DNA from 2 places in the Heyndrickxia sporothermodurans genome. Region 1 is predicted to be linked to the other one. Evidence: a T-box and tRNA genes for the amino acid it is inferred to sense, from the RefSeq annotation. Region 1 holds a T-box; the other holds one or more tRNA genes.
What was found. The T-box of region 1 lies ahead of proS (proline--tRNA ligase). A T-box ahead of a tRNA ligase gene usually reads a tRNA of that ligase, here a tRNA-Pro.
Positions count from the first base shown of each region.

Region 2: it has a tRNA-Pro gene. The T-box ahead of proS (proline--tRNA ligase) is inferred to sense a tRNA for this amino acid. The anticodon was not compared.

Region 1 is NZ_NAZB01000028.1:263-9,399, reverse strand. Features, by position in the region: gene B5V89_RS12730 (twin-arginine translocase TatA/TatE family subunit) at 130-297, shown strand; gene B5V89_RS12725 (AI-2E family transporter) at 439-1,512, shown strand; gene B5V89_RS12720 (3D domain-containing protein) at 1,561-2,709, opposite strand; gene B5V89_RS12715 (amino acid ABC transporter ATP-binding protein) at 2,984-3,712, shown strand; gene B5V89_RS12710 (transporter substrate-binding domain-containing protein) at 3,734-4,537, shown strand; gene B5V89_RS12705 (amino acid ABC transporter permease) at 4,610-5,260, shown strand; gene B5V89_RS12700 (amino acid ABC transporter permease) at 5,278-6,009, shown strand; gene B5V89_RS12695 (AI-2E family transporter) at 6,230-7,252, shown strand; T-box leader at 7,311-7,523, shown strand; gene proS (proline--tRNA ligase) at 7,613-9,010, shown strand.
Region 2 is NZ_NAZB01000010.1:258-10,066, forward strand. Features, by position in the region: rRNA gene rrf (5S ribosomal RNA) at 1-68, shown strand, start outside; tRNA gene B5V89_RS03545 (tRNA-Glu) at 115-189, shown strand; tRNA gene B5V89_RS03550 (tRNA-Val) at 193-268, shown strand; tRNA gene B5V89_RS03555 (tRNA-Thr) at 442-517, shown strand; tRNA gene B5V89_RS03560 (tRNA-Lys) at 573-645, shown strand; tRNA gene B5V89_RS03565 (tRNA-Gly) at 654-728, shown strand; tRNA gene B5V89_RS03570 (tRNA-Leu) at 739-827, shown strand; tRNA gene B5V89_RS03575 (tRNA-Arg) at 863-939, shown strand; tRNA gene B5V89_RS03580 (tRNA-Pro) at 947-1,023, shown strand; tRNA gene B5V89_RS03585 (tRNA-Ala) at 1,048-1,120, shown strand; tRNA gene B5V89_RS03590 (tRNA-Met) at 1,207-1,280, shown strand; tRNA gene B5V89_RS03595 (tRNA-Ile) at 1,300-1,373, shown strand; tRNA gene B5V89_RS03600 (tRNA-Ser) at 1,380-1,472, shown strand; tRNA gene B5V89_RS03605 (tRNA-Asp) at 1,492-1,568, shown strand; tRNA gene B5V89_RS03610 (tRNA-Tyr) at 1,605-1,688, shown strand; tRNA gene B5V89_RS03615 (tRNA-Trp) at 1,692-1,762, shown strand; tRNA gene B5V89_RS03620 (tRNA-His) at 1,775-1,850, shown strand; tRNA gene B5V89_RS03625 (tRNA-Gly) at 1,871-1,944, shown strand; tRNA gene B5V89_RS03630 (tRNA-Ile) at 1,957-2,030, shown strand; gene B5V89_RS03635 (gamma-type small acid-soluble spore protein) at 2,385-2,600, shown strand; gene B5V89_RS03640 (DUF3949 domain-containing protein) at 2,689-2,949, shown strand; gene B5V89_RS03645 (PTS sugar transporter subunit IIA) at 3,173-3,667, shown strand; gene B5V89_RS03650 (PRD domain-containing protein) at 3,706-4,530, shown strand; gene nagE (N-acetylglucosamine-specific PTS transporter subunit IIBC) at 4,771-6,222, shown strand; gene B5V89_RS03660 (YebC/PmpR family DNA-binding transcriptional regulator) at 6,470-7,189, shown strand; gene B5V89_RS03665 (DoxX family protein) at 7,220-7,591, opposite strand; gene B5V89_RS03670 (MerR family transcriptional regulator) at 7,729-8,484, shown strand; gene B5V89_RS03675 (DUF3899 domain-containing protein) at 8,521-8,856, opposite strand; gene B5V89_RS03680 (peptide ABC transporter substrate-binding protein) at 9,182-9,809, shown strand, end outside.

The DNA.
Region 1 (9,137 bases):
GGAGAAAGCAATGTTCACCATACGTCCATTTTTTGTTGCTTGAAAATTAAAGTATTTAGGATTAAAATAGCCCTAGAACTTATTGTGATTGTAATTATGAATGATTAATTACATTTAGGAGATGAAATAATGGGTAACTTAGGATTCGGAGAAATTCTGTTAATTGTTGTTGTTGCTCTGTTAATTTTCGGACCATCTAAATTGCCAAAGCTAGGAAAAGCTGCTGGTGAAACATTAAGAGAATTTAAAAAGGGTATGAGAGGAATTATGGAAGACGATCCAAGCGAAAAGAAATAATTCCGGCGATCATTTCTTCATACTCCATTCGTTAACCACAGGGAAACTACCTGTGGTTTTTTGCTTTTTTTATTTATAGTGAAATATTTCTTTTATATGAGAGGGAAATTGATTATTATAGTAGAAAAGCAGGTAATAGGGGTGTTTAAAATAAAAAAGAAGTTTTTGAATATTGGAATTGGGATGATTATCGTTCTGGTTATCATTTGGCTATTAAATCAAGTTAGTTTTGTATTTACCCCGCTAGTTATTTTTATCCAAACTTTGTTTATTCCTTTTCTCATTTCGGGGATTTTATATTATTTGGCAAGACCAGTTGTGAGGCTGTTAGAAGGATGGAAAGTTCCAAGAAAACTTGCGATTATGCTCATATTTGTTGCGCTAATTGGGATTGTTGTTACGGTAGTTGAATTAGTCGGTCCATTATTACAAGATCAATTTAAACGTTTAATAGATAATGTACCAGATATGGTAAAGGCAGCGCAGGACGCATTAAATTATTGGCAAAAAAATCAGGAATACATTCCTCAATTTGCAAAGGACATTATTGCCAGTGTAACGACTAAATTACAAACGAACGCTTTATCAACGGGTGCAGTTGTCGCAAAGGTTCTAAGTAACGTATTCGGTTTCCTTTTCTCACTCGTCATTGTTCCGTTCATTTTGTTCTATATGTTAAGTGATCGTGATAAATTCGTGCCGAATGTGACTCGCTTTTTTCCAAAGTCGAAAGAAAAGGAAATTCGTTCTGTTTTACACGATATGGATAAGGCATTGGGCGGTTATATTCAAGGACAATTAATTGTGAGCTCTGTTGTAGGGATTCTCTTATTAATTGGCTATTTAATTATTGGATTGGATTATGCGTTGATTCTTGCATTATTTGGAATGGCGACGAATGTTATCCCGTTTCTCGGTCCATTTATTGCGGCAACACCAGCAGTTATTGTCGCTTTCTTCCAAAATCCGATTATGGCGGTTTACGTTATTATAGTAATGTTTGTTGCCCAACAAATTGAAAGCAATCTCGTTTCACCGCAAGTAATGGGAAAAACGTTGAATGTCCATCCACTAACGATTATATTGCTTATTTTAGTAGGGGGAAATCTTGCAGGGGTATTAGGAATGATTTTGATTATTCCAACATACGCTGTGTTAAAAGTTGTTGTTTTACATATTTATCAATTAATTCGCTTAAGAAAAATAGAAGAATAATAAAGAAAGAGCGGTCCCACTATAAGGGAAACGCTCTTTCTTTTAGTATTAATTTAAGATAATGATTTTTACGGTTTTCCGTCCCCAAGCTTTGGCTTCTTTGCTAGAGGGTTTGAGTACATCAATTCTATGTCCAATGATGGCACTTCCCGTATCGCCCGCGATCGCAACACCATAACCTTCAACCCAAACTTTTTTGCCAAGAGGAATAACTGAAGGATCGACTGCAATTAATTTCATATTAGGATTTTCCTTAATGTTATAACCTGATGCAGTAATATTTCCTTTCGTATCTTCATGGCTATAAGCAGTTGCTGTTACGTATAGCTCTTTCCCTTTTTTGGGCTTGTCATTATTTCTTCTTTGGGGAGTAGGTGTACTCGAACTTGAACTTGAACTTGTTTGTTTAGTAATACTCACTACTCTTTTCTTAGCTGCTTCCTGCTCTTTTTTAATCGTGTTTTGAATAGTAGTTATCTGTGATTGAAGCGACTCATTATTTTTCTTAGATTGTTTTATATCTTTTTCAATTGAAGCATACTTAGATTGAAGATTTGTTATAGAATCCTGTTTTTCTTGTAAACTATTTTCTAGTTTTATCTGAGCAGAAGCTAATGCTTCCTGATCCTTTTTTAAATCCGCTTCTTTTTTGGCAATTTCTTTTTTATCTTTTTCAATTTGATCGAGATCATCTTGTTGTTGTTCCAATATTTGATTATCAGCCTTTAATAAAACGGCTACGGCGCTTACTCGATCAAGAAAGTCACCGATACTTTCAGAATTTAATAATGTATCAATAATGATATTCGTACGATCATTTTCCTGTAAAGCAACGAGTCGTTTTTTAATAACATCCTCTCTTGCCAGTACTTGATCTTCCAATTTCACTATTTCCTCTTTTTTCTTTTCAATCTCTTCATTTGTTTCCTTTATTTTACCTTCTAAACTACTTAACTCTTTTTTATTTGTAGTAATCTCTGATTGTAATGATTGCCATTGTTGCTGTAAAGTAGTCAGTTCCGTGCCTAAGGCTTCTTTTTCCTTTTCCTTTTCTTGGACGGCTTTCTTATTTTGTTGCATTTGTTTTTTAACATTATGCAAGCTTTCTTGACTTGTTTCTGCTTGGGCTTTTATTGTCATTGGAATAAAAATAACGCTCATCATAAGTATGACAATAGCTCGCCTAATTTTTTGCATAATACAACCCCTTTCTGCTGTATATATAGTTATAACATAAAAAGTAGTATAGAAGATTACAAAACTATTAAATCGTTAATCGGATCAAAATTGTCGTAAGTAAAGCTATTTAAAAATAATAGAAAAAATTTTTTACCATAAAGAAGGGATTTTAGAGAATTAAGTCTAATATTAGATTATTATGGGGATTTAGAAGATTGTATAAAATAGATGAAACTAACATAGTTTAGGGAGAAGAAGGTTCCCTATTTCTTAATTTATTGGGGGGGTTCGATTGATAACATTTCGAAATGTTAATAAGCATTATGGGTCATTTCATGTTTTAAAAGATATTAATCTTGAAGTCAATCAAGGTGAAGTAGTGGTTGTCATTGGTCCATCTGGATCAGGGAAAAGCACGATGCTACGCTGCATTAACCGACTGGAAACAATTTCAGACGGCGAGCTCATCGTAAGTGGGATTAAAGTAAATGACAAGCAAACCGATATAAATAAATTACGCCGAAATATAGGGATGGTATTTCAACATTTTAATCTATATCCTCATAAGACTGTTTTACAAAATATCACTTTAGCCCCTATAAAAGTCCTCGGCGAAGATAAGAAAAAGGCTGAAGAAACAGCTATGTATTATTTAGAAAAGGTAGGAATCCCTGATAAAGCAAATTCCTATCCTTCTCAATTATCAGGTGGTCAGCAACAAAGGGTAGCAATTGCTAGAGGATTGGCAATGAAACCACAAGTAATGTTGTTCGATGAGCCAACTTCAGCATTAGATCCGGAAATGATTGGGGAAGTGCTTGAAGTAATGAAATCCTTAGCACAAGAGGGGATGACAATGGTTGTAGTCACACATGAAATGGGATTTGCTAAAGAAGTGGCCAATCGTGTCGTTTTCATGGATGAAGGGCGAATTGTGGAGGAAGGCAAGCCTGCTGACTTTTTTGCCAATCCACAAGCTGAACGAGCTCAGCTCTTTTTAAAACGTGTGTTAAATCATTAAATATATAAGGGGGAAAAGTAAATGAAGAAAATGAAAAAGTGGTTGTTTTTGGGGGTAGTGTTTACATTAATTGCTGCATTAATGGCAGGTTGTGGAAAGTCTTCGTCAGGAGATTCGAGTAAAAGCACACTAGAAAAGATTAAAGATCGTGGGAAATTTGTTGTTGGTGTTAAATATGATACGTATTTATTTGGTTACAAAGATCCTAAAAGTGGTGATGTAACAGGATTCGATATTGATATTGCTAAGGCGCTTGCAAAGAAAATCTTTGGTGATGAAAACAAAATAGAATTAGTTGAAATTACGTCTAAAACTCGTATTCCTAAGCTTAAAAATGGCGACATCGATGCCATCATCGCGACAATGACCATTTCAGAGGAACGCAAAAAAGAGGTAAACTTCTCCGATGTTTATTTTGACGCTGGTCAATCATTGCTTGTGAAAAAGGGAAGCCCAATTAAAAGTGTGGAAGATTTGAAAAAAGGAACAAAAGTTTTAGCTGTTAAAGGTGCTACTTCCGGAGAGAACGTGAAAAAGGTTGCTCCTGATACTGAACTGTTAGAATTTGAAAACTATGCAGAAGCATTCACAGCATTAAAGTCCGGTAAAGGTGATGCCCTTACAACTGACAACTCTATTCTTTATGGTATGGCTGCACAAGACAGCAACTATGAAGTAGTTGGCGGTACTTTTACAGAAGAGCCTTACGGAATTGCTGTTAAAAAGGGTGATAAAGAATTCACTGATTATATCAACAAATTTTTAAAAGAACTTAAAGACAGTGGAGAATACGACAAAATTAAAGAGAAGTGGATTAAAGAATAACTTTTCTTAGGAGGATGGGCTGAGGCTTGTCCTCTTAAAATATTAGCCTTGTTTTAAAAAGGGAGGGAGATTATGCTTGATTTCTCCGTATTAACTAATTATTTTGATTTGTATATGGATGGATTTCTTCAAACGATTAAAGTGAGCCTCATCGGCCTTGTTTGTAGTTTTGTATTAGGGGTAATTGTAGCAATCATGCGTATTGCCCCGTTTAAAATACTAAATTTCTTTGGTGCATGCTTTGTCGAGTTTATTAGAAATATTCCACTAATCGTTATTTTATTTTTCTTTTATCACGGATTGAGTTCAATATTTAATTTTAGTGGATTTGTAGCCGGAACGATTGCCCTTACAATTTATACTGCAGCCTTTATAGCAGAAGCTGTCCGTGCCGGAATTCAATCTGTTGATAAAGGACAAATGGAAGCGGCACGTTCATCGGGCCTTAATTATATCCAAACAATGAGGTACATTATTTTGCCTCAAGCAGTTAAAATTGTCATACCTCCAATAGGTAATCAATTTATAAATCTTGTTAAAAATTCATCCATACTTGGAGTAGCAGCAGGTTTAGAATTAATGTATTTTGGCGACTATATCGCACAAAAAAACTATGCCATTTTTGATACGTATATATTTGTTGGATTATTTTATTTAATATTAACCATCCCGTTAAGTTTATTTGTCAATTATTTAGAAAGAAGATTGGCAAAAAGCTATTAAAAGAGGGGGGATAAATGATGGATTTTGTAGGCGCGTACTCCAGTGGAAACATTAGCTACTTACTTAAAGGTTTTTTAGTTACATTAGAAGTTGCTTTTATATCAATTATTTTAAGTTTTGTTATAGGAAGCCTTCTTGGAATATTTAGATATGCAAAAATACCTGTTTTTTCAAAAATAGTCGCTGTTCTTGTTGAAGCAATACGTAATCTTCCCTTAATATTAATTATCTTTTTTACTTATTTCGCACTGCCTGAAGTAGGAATTAAAATGGGGGTTATGACAGCAGCTATTGCTGCATTAACGATTTTCGAATCGGCAATGATATCTGAAATCGTCCGAAGCGGTTTAAACTCTATTGAAAAAGGACAAATTGAGGCATCAAGGTCTTCCGGATTAAATTACGTACAAACGATGTGGCATATCATTCTTCCACAAGCATTAAAAAGAATGATACCTCCATTAGTTAGTCAATTTATTTCATTGTTAAAAGATACCTCCTTAGCAGTAATTATTGCTTTACCGGAACTTCTTCATAATGCACAAGGTATCTATAGCGGCCCAAAAGGCGGAAATCAAATCATTCCGATTATCATTATGGTAGCCCTAATGTATTTTGTTGTTAATTATGCATTATCACTTCTTTCTCGGGCATTAGAGAAACGTTTAGATACAACTCATAAGAAGGATAAAGGAAGGAATAAATTTCAAGGGAATAATCAAGAGGTATTGCCAAGTAATTTATCATAAAGAGCTGCCCTCGCAGGCAGTTTTTTATATTATCCGTCAATTTTCCCAACAATTAAAAACAAAAATTTAAGGATAAAAAGTATGAGACAAATTATTAGAAACATAAAATTATAAAAAAACATAAATTTTTTTGATAATATAGTATGAAAGTATGAGAAAATAAAGTAATATGTGAGGTGTAAGTTGTTTAAATTCAAGAGCTTGGGAGGAAAGCGATAAGATGGCAGAGTTTGTTAGCGGTTTTTTTCAAAAAAGAAGTGTAAAGCGTTTCATTATATTTGCTTTACTTGCACTTATAATATATTTTTTGAGAAGTATGATGAATTTAATACTGCTAACATTTATTTTTGCGTTTTTAATGGACCGTCTATCAGTATTTGTTTCTAGACGATTACATGTAAATCGCAAATTAACGGTTGTTGTCCTATATGTTGCCAGTGTCGGCCTATTATCGCTCGGTATTAGTAAATATTTACCGGTACTCATCAATGAAATAACCCAACTAATCAAGCAACTGATTGAATTCTATTCCCAGCCGCAAGATAATGTAGTGGTGAACTATATTGTTGAGAAGATAATAGAAAAAAATGAAATAACCAACTTTTTAAAACAAGGATTTACGTTCCTGCTTGGATATTTCACTAATATAGGAAAATTGAGCATAGATGTATTTTTATCTCTCATACTAAGTATATTTTACCTTTTGGAAAAAGAGAGACTCATTGACTTTACAAAGAAATTTAAAACAAGCAAAGTATCTCCGTTTTATGATGAGATTGAGTTTTTTAGCAAAAAATTCGCATTAACTTTTGGTAAGGTAATTGAAGCGCAATTTATTATAGCGATTGTAAATACGGTATTAACAACGATTGCCCTTTCCATTATGGGATTTCCGCAATTGTTTGGCTTAGCAATTATGATTTTCTTCCTAGGATTAATACCGGTAGCAGGAGTAATTATCTCACTAATTCCGCTTTGCTTCATAGCATATAGTATAGGCGGTTTTATTCAAGTATTATATGTAGTGATTATCGTAGTGATTGTTCATGCGGTTGAAGCATATGTATTAAATCCAAAATTAATGTCTTCAAAGACAAACCTTCCAGTATTTTATACATTTATTGTATTAATCTTTTCGGAGCATTTCTTCGGTGTCTGGGGCTTAATATTAGGAATCCCAGTTTTCGTATTCCTTTTAGATGTTCTAGATGTTCAAAATGAAAAGAATAAAAAGATAAAATAGTATAAAGTCGCTTGACATTGGATAAAAAAATTAGTATATTTTTTAAAAAATTATATATAAAAAAACGTTGAAAAGGACTAGTAGAGTGTGTCCGTCTTTTCTAGAGAGGAAACAATTGGTGAAAAGTTTCTAAAGACAGCATTTGAACCTGCCTTGGAGTTCTGTATCGATCTTACTTAAGATACAAGCGGTTTACACGAACCGTTATCAATAATGAAGTGTACAGCAATGCTGTAAATAAGGGTGGTACCACCAGACCTCGGTCCCTTTTAAGGAATCGAGGTCTTTTTGCGTTTAAAAAAATAGAAGGGAAGATGTATTGTGGCAAAGGATAAAAAGTTTGTTGAAGAGATTACCGCAATGGAAGATGATTTTGCACAATGGTATACAGATGTTGTAAAAAAGGCTGATTTAGTTGATTACTCATCAGTAAGAGGGTCAATGATTATCCGCCCATACGGTTTTGCCATTTGGGAAAATATCCGTGACATACTAGACGGAAAAATTAAAGAAACAGGTCATGAAAATATTTACATGCCTTTACTTATTCCTGAAAGTCTATTACAAAAGGAAAAAGATCATATTGAAGGTTTTGCACCTGAAGTTGCTTGGGTCACACATGGGGGTTCAGAAGAATTAGCAGAACGCTTAGTTATCCGTCCAACATCGGAAGTTCTATTTGGTGAACATTATGCGAATATCATACACTCCTATCGTGATCTACCTAAATTATATAATCAATGGGCGAATGTCGTTCGCTGGGAAAAAACAACAAGACCATTCTTACGCTCATTAGAGTTCTTATGGCAAGAAGGGCACACATGTCATGCTACAAGCGAGGATGCCCAGGAAGAAACGGCAAGAATGCTTGATATGTATGCTGAAGTATGTGAAAAATATCTTGCAATACCTGTACTTCGCGGTCGTAAAACGGATAAGGAAAAATTCGCCGGTGCAGTTCATACGTTAACGATTGAAAGCTTAATGCATGACGGAAAAGCATTGCAATCAGGTACCTCCCACTATTTAGGAACCGGCTTTGCCGAAGCATTCGGTATCCAATTTACCGACAAAAATGGTGAACTTCAAACTGTACACCAAACTTCATGGGGAATTACTACAAGAATAATCGGTGCGTTAATTATGGTCCATGGTGACAATCGCGGCCTTGTAGTACCGCCAAAAGTTGCTCCAAAACAAGTGATGATCGTACCGATTGCACAGCATAAAGAGGGCGTCCTTGATAAAGCATATGAGCTAAGAGATCAATTGAAGAAAGTTGCAAGAGTCGATATCGATGCAAGCGACAAAATGCCTGGCTGGAAGTTCAATGAATCTGAAATGAAGGGAATCCCAGTTCGTCTAGAAGTGGGTCCTAAAGACATCGAAAAAGGTCAAGTCGTCCTAGTTCGCCGTGATACAGGTGAAAAAATCTTCGTTCCAATGGCTGAACTCGAAACGAAGGTTGTAGAACTTCTTGAAGATATTCAAAACAATCTATTTGAAAAAGCAAAGGCACACCGTGAAGAAAAAACAAGTATTGCACGCAATATGGACGAATTCAAACAAGTACTTGTTGAAAATCCAGGCTTTATTAAAGCAATGTGGTGCGGCGATGTAGCTTGTGAAAACTTCATTAAAGATGAAACATCCGCAACATCCCGTTGCATTCCTTTTGAAGGTGAACCAGTTTCTGATACATGTGTCTGCTGCGGCGGCGAAGCGAAACACTTAGTCTACTGGGCAAAAGCATATTAATTTTATAAAAAATACAGATGAATGGGTCATCTGTATTTTTTTGTTTGTTTAGAAAACTATAAAATTCTAGACATGTGGATAACTGTTCGATAAAATGTTCGTATTAATAGTAGGAGTATCGGTATGA
Region 2 (9,809 bases), on a different contig from region 1:
AAGTTAAGCTTCTCAGCGCCGATGGTAGTTGGGGGCTCTCCCCCTGCAAGAGTAGGACGTTGCCAGGCTATGCCCCTATTTGGGGCTATTATTTTGCTGAAATTTACAAGTTTTGGCCCGTTGGTCAAGCGGTTAAGACACCGCCCTTTCACGGCGGTAACACGGGTTCGAATCCCGTACGGGTCACCATATGGAGGATTAGCTCAGCTGGGAGAGCACCTGCCTTACAAGCAGGGGGTCGGCGGTTCGATCCCGTCATCCTCCACCATTATTTGATAATTTAAAAGTGTAATCCGCCGGCCTAGCTCAATTGGTAGAGCACGAACGAATAAGCTACAAAGCGGAACATCAGCGTACAGCTTGAGAAGCTTCTTGAATAATCATTCTGAAAGCTGGACGACCTTCTTTAGCAGATTAAATATTGGAAGTATATCTTAATCCGCCGGCCTAGCTCAATTGGTAGAGCAACTGAATCGTAATCAGTAGGTTGGGGGTTCAAGTCCTCTGGCCGGCACCATATATTATTTGGATTACTGGTTATAGGATCGATAAAGAAAACTTTATTATATTTTGAGCCATTAGCTCAGTCGGTAGAGCATCTGACTTTTAATCAGAGGGTCGAAGGTTCGAGTCCTTCATGGCTCATCAAAATTGCGGAAGTAGTTCAGTGGTAGAACACCACCTTGCCAAGGTGGGGGTCGCGGGTTCGAATCCCGTCTTCCGCTCCAGATAACCCTTGCCGGGGTGGCGGAACTGGCAGACGCACAGGACTTAAAATCCTGCGGTAGGTGACTACCGTACCGGTTCGATTCCGGTCCTCGGCACCAAAGTTTTTTACGAAGCAAAATAACTTTCATAATATGCGCCCGTAGCTCAATTGGATAGAGCGTTTGACTACGGATCAAAAGGTTAGGGGTTCGACTCCTCTCGGGCGCGCCATTTAGTACGGGAAGTAGCTCAGCTTGGTAGAGCACATGGTTTGGGACCATGGGGTCGCAGGTTCGAATCCTGTCTTCCCGACCATTCAAAATATACAAATAGTATGATGGGGCCTTAGCTCAGCTGGGAGAGCGCCTGCTTTGCACGCAGGAGGTCAGCGGTTCGATCCCGCTAGGCTCCATTTTTTTAAAAGGAAAATGAAAGCATGACATTTCATTTCTGTCCAGCTCCAGCGCCTAATCAAGGCGCTTGCGCTTTTCTTATCATGGCGGTGTAGCTCAGCTGGCTAGAGCGTACGGTTCATACCCGTAAGGTCGGGGGTTCGATCCCCTCCGCCGCTATAAAATTATAAATAATGATGGACCCTTAGCTCAGCTGGTTAGAGCAGACGGCTCATAACCGTCCGGTCGTAGGTTCGAGTCCTACAGGGTCCATAAAGTGGAGGAATACCCAAGTCTGGCTGAAGGGATCGGTCTTGAAAACCGACAGGCGGGTTACACCGCGCGGGGGTTCGAATCCCTCTTCCTCCGCCATAAAAGTAACTTATAAATCGGTCCGGTAGTTCAGCTGGTTAGAATGCCTGCCTGTCACGCAGGAGGTCGCGGGTTCGAGTCCCGTCCGGACCGCCATTAAATATCATTTATCCCTTAATAACTATCTTTATCGGAGGGGTAGCGAAGTGGCTAAACGCGGCGGACTGTAAATCCGCTCCTTAGGGTTCGGCGGTTCGAATCCGTCCCCCTCCACCAGTTAGGGGTATAGTTTAATGGTAAAACGAAGGTCTCCAAAACCTTTGATGTGGGTTCGATTCCTACTACCCCTGTCAATTATTATGGCGGCTGTGGCGAAGTGGTTAACGCATCGGATTGTGGTTCCGACATTCGTGGGTTCGATTCCCATCAGCCGCCCCATAGAAAATTATTTTATATTTGCGGGTGTAGTTTAGTGGTAAAACTACAGCCTTCCAAGCTGTTGTCGTGAGTTCGATTCTCATCACCCGCTCCAAATTTACATAAAGGGCCTATAGCTCAGCTGGTTAGAGCGCACGCCTGATAAGCGTGAGGTCGATGGTTCGAGTCCATTTAGGCCCATTCAAAAAAATATTCTTTATTAAAAAAAACTAGCTACATATTTTAGCTAGTTTTTTGTGTACTTTAGCTTCTTTTCTGATAAATTGTTGTTTTTCTTTAAACACAAAATAATATTAAAAATGCTGAGTGGATTGGAGCGGAAGGAGCTTGACTCCTGCGGGACATAGAGGAAAGGTCGTGACCCCACAGGCGCAGTAGCGCCGAGGAGGCTCGACTTCTCACCGCGAAAAAGCAAGCTCCTGCAGCGGAAAGGAACGGACATTGTTTTTTCATAAACAACAAACTTTATGAGCATATCTAAGACAACAGTATAAAAATATATTGATGATGGAAAATAGTATTAGGAGGGATATTATGAGCGAAAACCAAAGTAATAATAGCGGATTTACAGTAGCTGGAACAAGCATTGATGACGTGAAAAGAAAAAATGCGCAGTCAGGCATGTCTTATAATGAAGTGAAGGAATGGTTGGCTAAAACAACAGGCGGTCATGGAACAAGTATATACAGTAATACAAATGTTGAGGAAGTAAAAAGGAATATTAGTGAATCCATGAGATCAAATAAATAAAAGAAATGTATTTAAATGAATGAAACATTTTCTTTCCCGATCCGTAGTACATTGTAGAAACAATCATTTTCTACAAAGGAGTGGTAGTATGGATATCGCGTTTATTATAATATGGTCGGTTTTAATTTTGTATTTCCTCGTAATGATCCCAATCGAGTATAATAATATTTCTTCCATAAAGGAGCAAAAAAAGAAAGCAAATATGCACCATAATGAAATGTATGAAAAAATGAGCTTCGAGGAAGAACAACTAAATTTTAATCTTCAAGGCAATCTTTTGAACCTGCCATCTAATTTAGTCGCTGCACTCATTTACAAGCTACGACATCGAAATTCTTATCGTGGATAAAAAGTTTTAAAAAATGTTACCGCTTACTTGTCTTTTTGTAGAGAGAATGTTACTATATACCTAATAATAAGATATTGATCACATGTTACTGATACGATCAGGCATGGTGGTATGTAAAAGGGTTAACCCTTTTATTGTGCTGCCATGCCTTTTTATAGTTTTATTTGATCACTGTTTGCTAAACCATGAATATTTGTAACATAGGAAAAAAGGAGTCCTTACGATGAAATTTAATTTTTTTAAAAAAGAAAAAGAAGAATTACACATATATGCACCAGTTAATGGACAAATTGTTCCAATTGAAGAAGTACCAGATCCAGTTTTTAGCCAAAAGATGATGGGGGAAGGGGTCGCTATTCTACCATCGAATGGAAATATCTATGCCCCTGCTAGTGGAACAGTCATTCAGGTTGCGCCAACAAAGCATGCAGTTGGTATACGTGCAAATGATGGTTCAGAAATACTCATCCATGTAGGATTAGAAACGGTTGCTTTAAAGGGAGAAGGATTTAATGTGGCTGTTAAGGATGGAGACAAAGTTTCTGCCGGGCAACTACTAATTGAAGTGGATTGGGAATATATTAAGAAAAATGCCAAAAGCACGATAACCCCGATAGTAATTACTAATAGTATGGAAGGTAAGAAACAGTATACTGTTACAGAAGAAAAGGAAGGTTTACAGGGAAAAACGATAGTGATAACATCTTCCGATAAGTAATACACTGTTTCGTATAGTGAAAACAAGGAGATGGCTCGATGAAGATATCAAAGATTCTAAATAATAATGCTGTTGTAGTAAGGGATGGGCAGGAAGAGAAAATAGCAATTGGCACAGGAATTGTATATGGGAAAAAGAAAAATGATGTTGTCAATCAACAAAAAATTGAAAAACTATTTGTCATGAAGGAAAATGAAAAACTTCAACAGCTTTTGAATCGAATCCCAGAAGAGCATTTTATCATCTCTGAAAAAATCATTACTTATGCAGAAGAGTATATTGGTTCAAAGTTAAATGAACATATTCATATAGCCTTAACCGACCATCTTTCATTCGCGATAGAAAGAGAACAGGAAGGCATTCATTTAAAAAACAAGTTATTACATGAAATAAAAATACTTTATAAACAAGAGTATGAAATCGGTCTTTGGGCAATCAAATATATTAAAGAAAAATGTAATATCGAACTCCCCATTGATGAAGCTGCGTATATCGCCCTCCATATTCACACAATGAAAGATCAGGGCGGCGATATGCGTCAAACCGTTATTCAAACTACGATTATTAGAGATATTGTTCAAACAATAACGGAGTTTTTGAACATCCATATTCATGAAGACGATATCTCTTATCATCGCTTAATCACACATTTACGATTTGCATTAACGCGAATGAATCAAAATGAACTCCATACGATGGATAATGAAATGATTGAAATGATTAAAAAGAAATTTCCTCTGTCCTATCAATGTGCCACAGAAATAGCAAAGAATATATTGAGTTCATATCGCATCACTTTGCCCGAACATGAACTAGGGTATATTACCCTCCATATTGAAAGACTAAGAAAACAGTGGGGTTAATAAATCAAAAAATTTAAGGAGGTGAGGCAAAGGGGAAATGAAGTGTAATTAGTAGTACTCACATCACGAACCATTTTAATAATTTGATAGAATTCTTCTTTATATAGAAAGTGCCATCTTTTGTATTTTCTCTTATTCATTTTATTTTATAGAAAACTTCTTTTATTAAAATGTTTTGTTCGGATGAAGTAACTACTAAGTAATAATCAGATAAGTTTTTATTAGGGGGGAATAGTTACCATGAAGAAATATCTACAAAGAATGGGTAAATCATTGATGTTACCAGTTGCTGTATTACCAGCAGCAGCTATATTGATGGGGATTGGTTATTGGATTGACCCTACAGGTTGGGGATCCGGAAATGTGGCAGCCGCGTTTTTAATTAGTGCGGGAAAATCAATTATTGATAACATTCCAATTCTATTTGCTGTTGGTCTTGCTTTAGGGATGTCGAAAGAAAAAGATGGTTCCGCGGCTCTAAGTGGATTGGTTGCTTATTTAGTTGTAACAACATTATTATCAACAGATACTGTAGCAATGTTAAAGAGCATTGATCCAAAAGCTGTTAGTCCTGCCTTTGCCAAAATAGGAAATGCGTTCATTGGTATTATTTCAGGTCTTGTTGCCGCAAATATGTATAATCGATTTAGTAAAGTTCAATTACCAGATGCATTGGCTTTCTTTAGTGGAAAACGTTTAGTTCCAATTATGACAGCGGTTTCTATGCTAGTTGTATCAGTAATTTTGTTTTTCGTTTGGCCAGTAGTATTCACAGGTTTAGTTTCATTCGGGGAAGCGATAAGTAAATTAGGCGCTGCAGGTGCGGGCCTTTACGGATTCTTCAACAGATTATTAATCCCAACAGGCTTACACCATGCGTTAAACTCTGTTTTCTGGTTTGATGTAGCAGGAATCGATGATATCGGCAAGTTCTGGGCAAACAAAGGTACGAAAGGTGTTACTGGAATGTATCAAGCAGGATTCTTCCCAGTAATGATGTTTGGTTTACCAGCAGCAGCCCTTGCAATGTACCACACAGCAAAAACAAAGCAAAAGAAACAGGTAGCAGCCCTGATGATGGCCGCTGGATTCGCAGCATTTTTCACTGGTGTTACAGAACCACTTGAGTTTGCTTTCATGTTTGCTGCACCAGCTTTGTATTTTGTCCATGCAATTTTAACGGGTCTATCACTTATGATTGCCGCCCTATTCCATTGGACAGCCGGGTTCGGATTTAGTGCAGGTTTAGTCGACTTTTTATTAAGCTTGAAAATTCCAATTGCAAATCAACCTTATATGTTAATTGTTCAAGGTCTCGTATTTGCGGTTATTTACTACTTCTTATTCCGCTTTATTATTGTGAAATTTAATTTGGCAACTCCAGGTAGAGGCGAAGAAATAGTAGATGACAATGAAGGAGTAAGTACAGCAACGGATAAAAATAATAAATTTACAGTATTGGCTACTAAGATTTATGAAGGTCTTGGCGGAGATGCGAACGTGACTTCTGTAGATAATTGTACAACTCGTTTAAGAGTTGAAGTAAAAGATATGAACGCTGTTGACCAAAATAAGATTAAGGCAACTGGAGTACCAGGGATTAATATTGTTGGTCCACATAGTATTCAGGTAATTGTTGGAACATCCGTACAATTTGTTGCTGACGAAGTTAATCGAATGAGAAAAGGTTAATAGTTTACTAGAAGTGCAAAATCTAAAATGGATTTTGCACTTCTTTTCATCACCATTCATTTGATCTTACTTTTTTTGCTAACTACTCGATACTTTTATTACATTTAATGTATAATAGTAAACGAAGAATATAGCGATGAGTAATGGGAAAAGTTCCCTTGTAGCTATTTTGAAAAAAACTTGATGAAGTAGCTTATTTCGTATTACTATTTTTGAGTAGAGTTAAAGTGGAAAGAGAGTGTTCATAATGGGACGTAAGTGGAATAATATTAAAGAAAAAAAGGCATCAAAAGACGCAAATACAAGTCGTATCTATGCGAAATTCGGTCGTGAAATATATGTAGCTGCAAAGCAAGGTGAACCAGACCCTGAATCTAACCAAGCATTAAAATTCGTACTTGAACGTGCGAAAACATATAACGTACCAAAACATATTATCGACCGTGCAATTGAAAAAGCAAAAGGCGGTTCAGACGAAAACTATGATGAGCTTCGTTACGAAGGTTTTGGACCAAATGGCTCAATGGTTATCGTCGATGCATTAACAAATAATGTGAACCGGACAGCATCAGAAGTGCGTGCAGCCTTTGGTAAAAATGGCGGTAATATGGGTGTCAGTGGTTCTGTCGCATATATGTTTGATGCAACAGCTGTGATCGGACTTGAAGGAAAGTCTGCGGACGAAGTACTCGAAATTTTAATGGAAGCGGATATCGATGTTCGTGACATTATTGAAGAAGAAGATTCTGTCATTGTCTACGCCGAACCTGATCAATTCCATGCCGTACAAGAAGCATTGAAAGGTGCCGGAATCACGGAATTTACAGTTGCTGAATTAACTATGCTTGCCCAAAACGAAATAACACTTCCAGAAGATGCAAAAGCACAATTTGAAAAAATGATTGATGTATTAGAGGATTTGGAAGATGTTCAACAAGTTTATCATAATGTAGATTTGAGCGAATAATACTATATTTGTTCTACACGTCCCTTTCAGTTATTTGAAAGGGACGTTTTTCATATCTTGTTTGTAAAGAATCGCTAATAGACCCAGCATAATAATGTCCAACCTGGCATTGAACGCAAAGGCAATCAATCCTGTATGCAATATCGGCACTTTTGTTAAAAGGATTGCCGCAATCATAATGGCCATTAACGGAATAGATGCTTGTTTAACCCATTTATTTGCTAAAATAAGGATTCCACAAATAAGTTCTATTATCGCTACTGCATTCATTAGTAAAATTGGGTAAGGCAATCCTAAGCTAGTAAAATAATTCCCCAAATCTTCACTAACTATTTTCATTACTCCAGATGTAATAAAAATATAACCGACTAAATACCGAATGATTTTCGTATGAATGGTCATCCCTCCTTTAATTGAATATATGAATAAGAGGACAAACCATGTCAAAAAAATGGGTATTACTTATAAAATTTATTAAAAAGTATTTGACATTAACGTTGCGTAAAGGTGTACCTTTACATTAAGAGGAGGTGATCAAGTTGGAATATACGGTGCAAAAGCTAGCGAAATTAGCAGGAGTTAGTACAAGAACCCTTCGATATTATGATGAAATCGACATTCTTAAGCCGGCAAGGATGAATTCATCAGGGTATCGAATCTATGGGCAAACTGAGGTTGACAGACTGCAGCAAATTCTATTTTACAGGGAATTAGGTGTTAGTTTAGAAAACATAAAAATGATCATGAACACTCCTGGCTTTGATAGTACAAAGGCACTAAAGGATCATCGTGAGAAACTCCTCGAAAAAAGAAAACAGCTAGATTTATTAATTGAAAATGTAAATAAAACGATTAGCTATAAGGAAGGGAGAAGAAAAATGACGGATCAAGAGAAATTTGAGGGCTTTAAGAAAAAAATGATTGAGGAAAATGAAGAAAAATACGGTGATGAAGTTCGAAAGAAGTACGGAAATGAAACAATTGACCAATCCAATGCAAAGTTCATGAATATGACTCAAGATCAATATGAAAGATTCACAAAACTAGAGAAACAAGTAATAGAAACGTTAGTAGAAGCTTTCGCTACGGGTGATCCATCAAGTGAGCTTGCACAAAAAACAGCAGACTTGCATAAACAATGGTTGACCTTTACTTGGAAAGAATACAGCAAAGAAGCCCACGCAGGACTTGCACAAATGTATGTCGATGATGAACGATTTAAATCATACTATGAAAAGCAACCAGGAATGACCGAATTTTTGAGGGATGCGATTTGCATTTATACTAAGAAGTAAACAAAAAAAGCGATTGGTGCGCCAATCGCCTTTTTGTTATCCATAATATACGAACAGTGCAATGATCATTAAAACAATCGTAACCAATCCCACGGTAAATGGTAAATGGTACCTTAATGGAATTAATTTTGACAATGGTCTCCGTTCTTCATCGTTCATTTTACTAAACATTTGCTGAAAACTAGCAAATACAATATCAAAAAATCCTTTATTTATAATGTAGCCTGTTAAAGCTATTAATATAAGAAGAGCACCGACAACAAAGGAAACATTAATATATGCCAATAAATGAATGGAGTGATAAAAGACCAAAGAAAACAGAAAGACAACTATTTGTGAAACAATCACCCATATAACATATTTTTTAACCAATCGAATCATTCCTTTCAATAAAAGAAATGGAAAAGAGGAGATAAAGATAATGAAAATTATATAGTAAAAAATATAAAAATTAAAACAAAACTTTTGTGAAATGAAATTAAAACTATTTTGATATAAAACAATATTTCGACATTTATAACGATATTTCGATTGAAAAGTGTAAAAAATAGAAGATAAATGTAATTTTGCCTATAAATATGTCATAAAAAAGTTAAAAATGTTTTTTAAAATAATGTACAAATCAGAATAATATTATATAATATTAATAGAAAAGCTTTTTAGAATCTTTTCAATAAAAGAAAAAGGGGACAAGTAAATGAAAAAGTCAAAATTTTATCTATTTACTGCTATTGCCCTATCACTTGCATTAGTACTTTCGGCATGTGGTGCGGGAAGCGATAAGAAAAGCTCAAGCAATGGCGATAGCGGGTCAAAAAATGACCAAGTTCTCAATATGATTGAGACTGCGGAAATCCCAACAGGAGATCCAACATTAGCAACAGACCAAGCAAGTTTCATCGTATTCGGACAAACATTAGAAGGTCTTTATACATTAAATGACAAAGATGTTCCGGTACCAGCACTTGCAGAAGGAAAACCTGAAATTAGTAAAGATGGGAAAGTTTATACATTTAAAATTCGCAAAGATGCTAAATGGTCTAACGGTGACCCTGTAACAGCAAAAGATTTTGTTTTCTCTTGGAGAAGAGCAGTAGATCCTAAAACAGGTGCTCAATATGCGTACATGTTTCAAGGTGTAGTAAAAAATGCATCTGAAATTATGAACGGAAAAGCAAAACCTGACCAACTAGGTGTACAAGCTGTTGATGACAATACATTAAAAGTTACACTAGAAAATGCAGTTCCATATCTTGATTCATTACTAGCGTTTGCTACTTTTGCTCCGTTAAATGAAAAATTCGTTACGGAAAAAGGCGATAAAT